DNA from 2 places in the Cellulomonas sp. NEAU-ZC6 genome. Region 1 is predicted to be linked to the other one. Evidence: riboswitches for the same ligand, from Rfam matches in the RefSeq annotation. Region 1 holds a riboswitch; the other holds the start of a gene.

Region 1 (3,389 bases):
AGCACGCGCGCGCCCGGGATCGTCGCGAGCCCGTCGACCAGGCGCGCCCGCAGCGCGGCCTCGTGCTCGGCGAGCGCACCGGCCGGCAGGCCGGCGAGGGCGTCGCAGGCCTCGGCCAGCGCCACGGCACCGAGCACGTTGGGCGAGCCGCCCTCGTGCCGGGCCGGCGCGGGCTGCCAGAGCGTCCGGTCCGTGCGGACGTCCCGGACCGCGCCGCCGCCGGCCAGGTACGGGGCGCCGGCGTCCAGCCAGTCCCGGCGACCGACCAGCGCCCCCGCGCCGAACGGGGCGTAGGTCTTGTGCCCGGAGAACGCCACGTAGTCCACGCCGGAGTCCGCCAGCGAGAACGCCCGGTGCGGGAGCAGCTGCGCGCCGTCCACCGCCACCCGGGCCCCGGCCTCCTGGGCCAGCGCCACCACGGACGGGATCGGCAGCGCCTCGCCCGTGACGTTCGACGCCCCGGTCACCGTCACCAGCGCGTACGGCAGGCGCGCGAGCTCGGTGCGCAGCGCCGTGAGCGTCTCGGCGACCGTGGGCGCGGCCGGCAGGATCGTCGCGGTGCGGCCGGAGCCGCGCACCGAGGACACCCACGGAAGCAAGTTCGCGTGGTGCTCGACGTCCAGCACGAGCACCCGCCCGCCGTCCGGGACGCAGCCCGCCAGCAGGTTCAGCGCGTCCGTGGTGTTGCGGGTGATCACCGCGACGTCGTCCGCGCGGGCGCCGGCGAACCGGGCGACCGCGGCCCGCGACGCCTCGTACAGCGCGGTCGACACCTGGGACAGGTAGCCGGCGCCGCGGTGCACCGACGCGTACAGCGGCAGCACCTCGACGACGCGGGCGGCGACCTGCTCGAGCGCCGGTGCCGACGCCGCGTAGTCGAGGTTGGCGTACGGCACCGACCGGCCGTCGACCAGCGGGACGAGCGTCCCGGCGCCGACGACGGGCAGCAGCGCGGCCGCGGCCGGTGCACAGGTGGTGGTGGTGCTGACGGACATGGGAGTACCCCCGGGACGGATCTGGGGGCTCGGTCACGGACCGGGCGACCCCGCGCTTGCCGGCCGCCGGACGGCGGTCGGCCAGGTCGTCACCCGGGGCACCCCGCCGCGGTGGGAGGGTTGCCGGCCAGCGAGCCGGGGCTTCGCGCTGGCGCTCATGACCTGGTTCGAGGATGGGCGGGGCCGCGCGCGCGTGTCAACACCGGTCCACGGAGCGGGCGGGGTGAACCGCTCCCCGGCGGCCGTGGCGTAGCATCGCCGCACCATCCAGAGCGGCTGAGAGATCTGGCTCGACGACGCCGCAGCAACCCGTGGACCTGGGCGCCCGCCCGGCCCTGCCGAGGGTGCTTCCGCCAGAACCGATGGAGGAGACGCATGACCGAGACCGACGACCGCCTGCGCTACCGCCTGCTGACGGGGCCGGACGACCGCACCTTCTGCGAGCGGGTCAGCGCCGCGCTCGCCGAGGGCTACGAGCTGCACGGCGGCCCGGCCGCGACCTTCGACGGCGAGCGCGTCGTCGTCGCGCAGGCCGTGGTCCTGCCCGCCGCGACCGCCCCGCACGCCACGGTGCGCCCGCTGTGACCGCGCCGTACGCGGGTGACCTCACCCCGCAGGAGGCCTGGGACCTGCTGCTGCAGGACGAGCGGGCCGTCCTGGTGGACGTCCGCACCGAGGGCGAGTGGCGGACGATCGGCGTGCCCGACACCGCCGACGCGGGCGACGACCGCACGGCCTTCGTGCAGTGGACCGACCAGCTGGGCCGGCCGAACGCGCGGTTCCTCGACGAGCTGGCGGCCGCCGGCGTGACGGCCGACGACCCGCGGCCCGTCGTGTTCCTGTGCCGGTCCGGCGCGCGGTCGGTCGCCGCCGCCGTCACCGCGACCGCCGCCGGGCTCGGCCCGGCGTACAACGTGCTCACCGGGTTCGAGGGCGACGTCGGCCCGGACGGGCAGCGGGGGCACCAGGGCTGGCGCGCCGCCGGCCTGCCCTGGCGGGAGGCGTGACCGGCGCGGACGACCTGACCGGCGCGCCCGGTCCTGCCGACTGGCACGACGGCCGGCTGCCCCGGGACACGCTGCGCCCGGACACGCTGGCCGTCCGCGGCGGCACGGTGCGCACCCCGTTCCAGGAGACGTCCGAGGCGCTGTTCCTCACGCAGGGCTACGTGTACGAGCGCGCCGCCGACGCCGAGGCGGCGTTCGCGGGCGAGGCCGACCGGTTCCTGTACTCCCGGTACGGCAACCCGACGGTGTCGACGTTCGAGGAGCGGCTCCGCCTGCTCGAGGGCGCCGAGGCCTGCTACGCCACCGCCTCCGGGATGTCCGCGGTGTTCACCGCGCTCGCCGCGCTGGTCCGCTCCGGCTCCCGGGTCGTGGCGGCCCGGGCGCTGTTCGGGTCGACCGTCGTGATCTTCGACGAGATCCTCGCGCGGTGGGGCGTGCGCACCGACTACGTCGACGGCCACGTGCCGGAGCAGTGGGAGCAGGCGCTGGCCACCCCGGCCGACGTGGTGTTCTTCGAGACGCCGTCCAACCCGATGCAGGACCTGGTCGACATCGCGACCGTCAGCCGGCTCGCGCACGCCGCCGGGGCCGTGGTCGTCGTGGACAACGTGTTCGCCACCCCGGTGCTGTCCCGGCCGCTCGAGCTCGGCGCCGACGTCGTCGTGTACTCGGCCACCAAGCACATCGACGGGCAGGGCCGGGTGCTCGGCGGCGCGATCCTCGGCACCGACGCCTACGTGCACGGTCCCGTGCAGACGCTCATCCGGAACACCGGGCCGTCGCTGTCCGCGTTCAACGCGTGGGTGCTGCTCAAGGGCCTGGAGACGCTGTCGCTGCGCGTCCGGCACCAGACGGCGTCCGCCCTGACGCTGGCGACGTGGCTGGAGCAGCACCCGGCGGTCGCGCAGGTGCGGTACCCGTACCTGCCGTCGCACCCGCAGCACGCCCTCGCGCTCGCGCAGCAGGACGGCGGCGGCACGGTCGTGACGTTCGACCTGCGGGTGCCCGACGGTGCCGGCGCCGACCTCGCCAAGCAGGCGACCTTCGGCGTGCTCGACGCGCTGCGGGTGGTCGACATCTCCAACAACCTCGGCGACGCGAAGTCGCTGGTCACGCACCCGGCGACGACGACGCACCGCAAGCTCGGCGCCGCCGGCCGCGCGGCGGTGGGCATCGCCGAGTCGACCGTGCGGCTGTCGGTCGGGCTCGAGGACCCGGCGGACCTGCGGGACGACCTGGACCAGGCCCTGGCGGCGCTGGACGCCTGACGCGCGGCGGGCGCCGGCGTCAGTTCCGCGCGCCGCCGGCCGCCGGCGAGCGGGCCGGCTCCGCCCGGGGCTGCCAGCGCGTCCAGGCCACCGCGGCCGCTGTCGTCAGGGGCAGCCCC
Region 2 (3,389 bases), on a different contig from region 1:
GGCGAGCACGCGGTACGCCTCGGCCGCGGCCGCGAGCAGCCGGTCGGCGGGCACGCCGGTCGAGTCGGAGACCAGGGCCGGCTCGTCCAGCTGCACCCAGGTGGCCCCGGCCTGCGCCAGCTCGCGCAGCAGGGTGGCGTACACCGGCAGCACGTCTGCCAGGCGGTCGATCGGCAGGAAGTCCTCCGGCGCGTCCTCGGTCGCCTTGGCCAGCGCCAGGAACGTGACCGGGCCGACCAGGATGGGGCGGGTCAGCACGCCGTCCGCCAGGCCCTCGGCCAGCTCGCGGACCGGGCGGTCGCTCGCGTACCGGAACGCCGTGCCCGGCCCGATCTCCGGCACCAGGTAGTGGTAGTTGGAGTCGAACCACTTGGTCATCTCGAGCGGCAGGTCGTCCCCGCGGCCGCGGGCCACGGTGGAGTAGCCGGCCAGGTCGAGGCCGCCGTCCGCGGTGGTGAGGTCGGCGAACCGCTCCGGGACCGCGCCGAGCACGGCCGCGGCGTCGAGCACGTGGTCGTAGAACGAGAACGCGCTCGGGATCGCGGGCAGCCGGGTGTCGAGGCCGAGCTCGGCCAGGCGGGTGCGGGTGCGCCGGCGCAGGTCGGCGGCGGTCGCCTCGACCTCCTCGGCGGTGCTGCGGCCGGCCCAGAACGACTCGAGGGCCTTCTTGAGCTCGCGGCGCGGCCCGATCCGGGGGTAGCCCAGGACGGTGCCGGCGGGGAACGGGTGGGTCTGGTGCTCGGTCATCTCTCGCCTCAGATGGTGGGGACAGGGCTCAGGGTGGTCGTGGAGGCCGCACCGACGGCGGCGCCGCGCGTGTGCGCCCGGGGGGCGTCGCCGCCCAGGCCGGCGCCGGCCAGCAGGTCCAGCGCGGGGCCGTGGGTGTTGAACGTGTACAGGTGCACGCCCGGCGCGCCGCTGTCCAGCACGGCGTTCACCAGGTCGACGCCGAGCCGGGTGCCGGCCCGGTGCCGGCGTGCGACGTCGTCCGGGTCCTGGGCGTCGAACGCGTCGAGCCGGTCCAGCACGTGCTCGGGGACCGGCACCCCGGTCAGCTGCGCCACGCGGCGCAGGCGGGCCGGGTCGGTCATCGGGATGATCCCCGGCACGATCGGGATCGTGACCCCGGCGTCCCGGGCCAGCACGACCAGCTCGGCGTACGACTCCGCGTCGTAGAAGACCTGGGTGATCGCGAAGTCCGCGCCCGCCTCCTGCTTGGCGAGCAGTGCCGCGACGTCCTGCTCGCGCGTGCTGCCCGAGCCGGCGTTGCCCCGCGGGAACGCCGCGACCGCGACGGACAGCGGCCGGCTCGCGGCGCGCACGGCCTGCGCCGGGCTCTCCTCGCAGCGGCGCCGCTCGATCCGGCGGAGCAGCGCCACCAGGGCGCTAGCGGTCGGCAGCCCGTCGGGGTGCGCGGCCCACGACCCGTCGGCGGGCGGGTCGCCCCGCAGCGCGAGGAACGACCGCACGCCCTCGTCGAGGAACTCCTCGACGGTGGCCGCCACGTCGTCGGCCGACGCGCCGACGCAGGTCAGGTGCGCGATCGGCGTCAGCGACGTCTCGCGCAGCAGGCGCCGGACCAGGGCCCGGGTGGTGCGCCGGGTGCTGCCCGAGGCCCCGTACGTCACCGACACGAAGTCCGGGCGGGCCGCCGCGAGCTCCTGCACGGTCGCCCAGAGCCGCGGCGCGGCGTCCGGGTTCCGCGGCGGGAACAGCTCGAACGAGACCGTCGGCCGGTCGACCGCGCCCAGGCCGTCGGCGACCACGCCGTCACGACCCGGGTGCAGGGGGGTACCGCTACTGCTCATCGTCAGCTCCATCGGACCTGGCGGAAGCACCCACACCCTCGGTGCGGAGGGGGGTTGCTGCGACGTCGACGAGCCAGGTCTCTCGGTCGCTCTGGATGGTGCGGCCACAGTAGGACGCCCCGGGTGGGCCGTCCAGTGCCCCTGACGCGTCACGTTTCCGTGGCCCACCTCACACCCGCGGGCCGGCCGTCCGCCCGACGTCGTGCGGGCCCGGCGAGCCCGTGCGAGGCTGCGCCGGGTGAGCCCTGTCGACCTGCGCAGCGTCCCCCGTCCCGCCGACCGCGACCGCCTGGTGGTGCGCGAGCTCGCCGCCGGCGCCGTGACCGGCGGGCAGGTGCTGGGCGAGCAGCGGGCGCAGCTCGGGGAGCGGCCGGTCTGGGACGAGCGCGCGGGGGCGCTCGTGTGGGTGGACATCGACGGCCGCGCGGTGCACCGGTGGGCCGACGGCGACCCGGCCCGCGACAGCGTGCTCAGCACGACGTCGCCGGTCGGGGTGGCGTGGCCGACGGCGTCGGGCGGGCTGCTGCTGGCGACCGCCGACGGCTTCGGCGTGCACGACGGCACGCGCCTCGGACCCGTCACCCGGCCCGCGGGCATGCCGGACGGCTACCGGTTCAACGACGGGGGCTGCGACCCCGCCGGCCGGTTCTGGGTCGCGACGCTGCCGCGCGACGGGTCCGCCGGCGACGGCGTGGTGCACCGGGTCGTCGCGGCGCCGGGCGGGCTCGAGATCTCCACCGTGCTGACCGGGGTGGCGCTGGGCAACGGCATCGCGTGGAGCCCGGACGGCTCGGTGCTCTACCTGACCGACACCGACGCCAAGGTCGTCTACCGGCTGCCCTACGACGTCGGGACCGGCACGGCCGGCGCCCCCGAGCCGTTCCTGGCGTTCGCCGAGGACGCGCCGGGCCCGGACGGCACCGCGGTCGACGCCGACGGCGGGCTGTGGATCGCGGTGTACGGCAGCGGCCACGTGCTGCGGTTCGCCGCCGACGGGACGCCGCGCGGCGCGTACGCGGTGCCGGTGCCGGACGTGACGTGCCCGGGCTTCGGACCCGCCGGGTCGCGGCGGCTGTACGTGACGACCGCGTCCGGCGGCGGGTCGGGGACCGGGGGCGACGCGCTGCCGGGTCCGACCTCGCCCGAGCAGGAGACCGGCGGGGCGGTCGTCGGGTTCGACGTGGACGTCGACGGGCTGCCGGTCCCGGTGTTCGCGGACGCCTGAGGCGCTCGGCCGGTCAGGCGGTCAGCAGCTGGTGCGCGCGCTGGTGCGAGACCCCGAGGACCGTGCCCACGTCCCGGACGGACAGACCGGCGTCGCGCAGCACACGTGCGGCGGCCCGGGCCTCCCGGGCGGCCTCGCGGTTCGCCAGCTGCGCCTGCTCGCGGTAGCGGGCCGCGGCCTGGACGTGCGTGCCGACCTCGACCGGGACCGTCGGCCGGAGGTCGACCTCGACCGTCGAGGGGTCGACCTGCGCGACGAACGCGATCACCTCGCGCATCGCCTCAGGAGCCTGGTCCAGGCGCGCCACCTCGGAGATCGCGCCGGGGTGCTCGACGCACTGGAGCGACCACCACCGC

The links. A riboswitch is a leader RNA that binds a small molecule or an ion and turns the genes downstream of it on or off. The one in region 1 is predicted to bind S-adenosylmethionine.
Region 2: linked by a shared signal. The riboswitch ahead of AC1050_RS18775 (methylenetetrahydrofolate reductase) and the one ahead of AC1050_RS10850 (DUF1737 domain-containing protein) in region 1 are both predicted to bind S-adenosylmethionine.

The regions. Positions count from the first base shown of each region.
Region 1 covers NZ_JBXFYH010000002.1:174,936-178,324, reverse strand. Annotated here, with positions in the region: gene AC1050_RS10855 (aminotransferase class V-fold PLP-dependent enzyme) at 1-995, opposite strand, end outside; SAM riboswitch class IV at 1,043-1,158, opposite strand; SAM riboswitch class I at 1,256-1,364, shown strand; partial or broken gene AC1050_RS10850 (DUF1737 domain-containing protein) at 1,371-1,553, shown strand; gene AC1050_RS10845 (rhodanese-like domain-containing protein) at 1,577-2,002, shown strand; gene AC1050_RS10840 (O-succinylhomoserine sulfhydrylase) at 2,017-3,270, shown strand; gene AC1050_RS10835 (hypothetical protein) at 3,290-3,389, opposite strand, start outside.
Region 2 covers NZ_JBXFYH010000005.1:237,318-240,706, reverse strand. Annotated here, with positions in the region: gene metE (5-methyltetrahydropteroyltriglutamate--homocysteine S-methyltransferase) at 1-747, opposite strand, end outside; gene AC1050_RS18775 (methylenetetrahydrofolate reductase) at 756-1,808, opposite strand; SAM riboswitch class I at 1,814-1,910, opposite strand; gene AC1050_RS18770 (SMP-30/gluconolactonase/LRE family protein) at 2,047-3,033, shown strand; gene AC1050_RS18765 (hypothetical protein) at 3,047-3,389, opposite strand, start outside.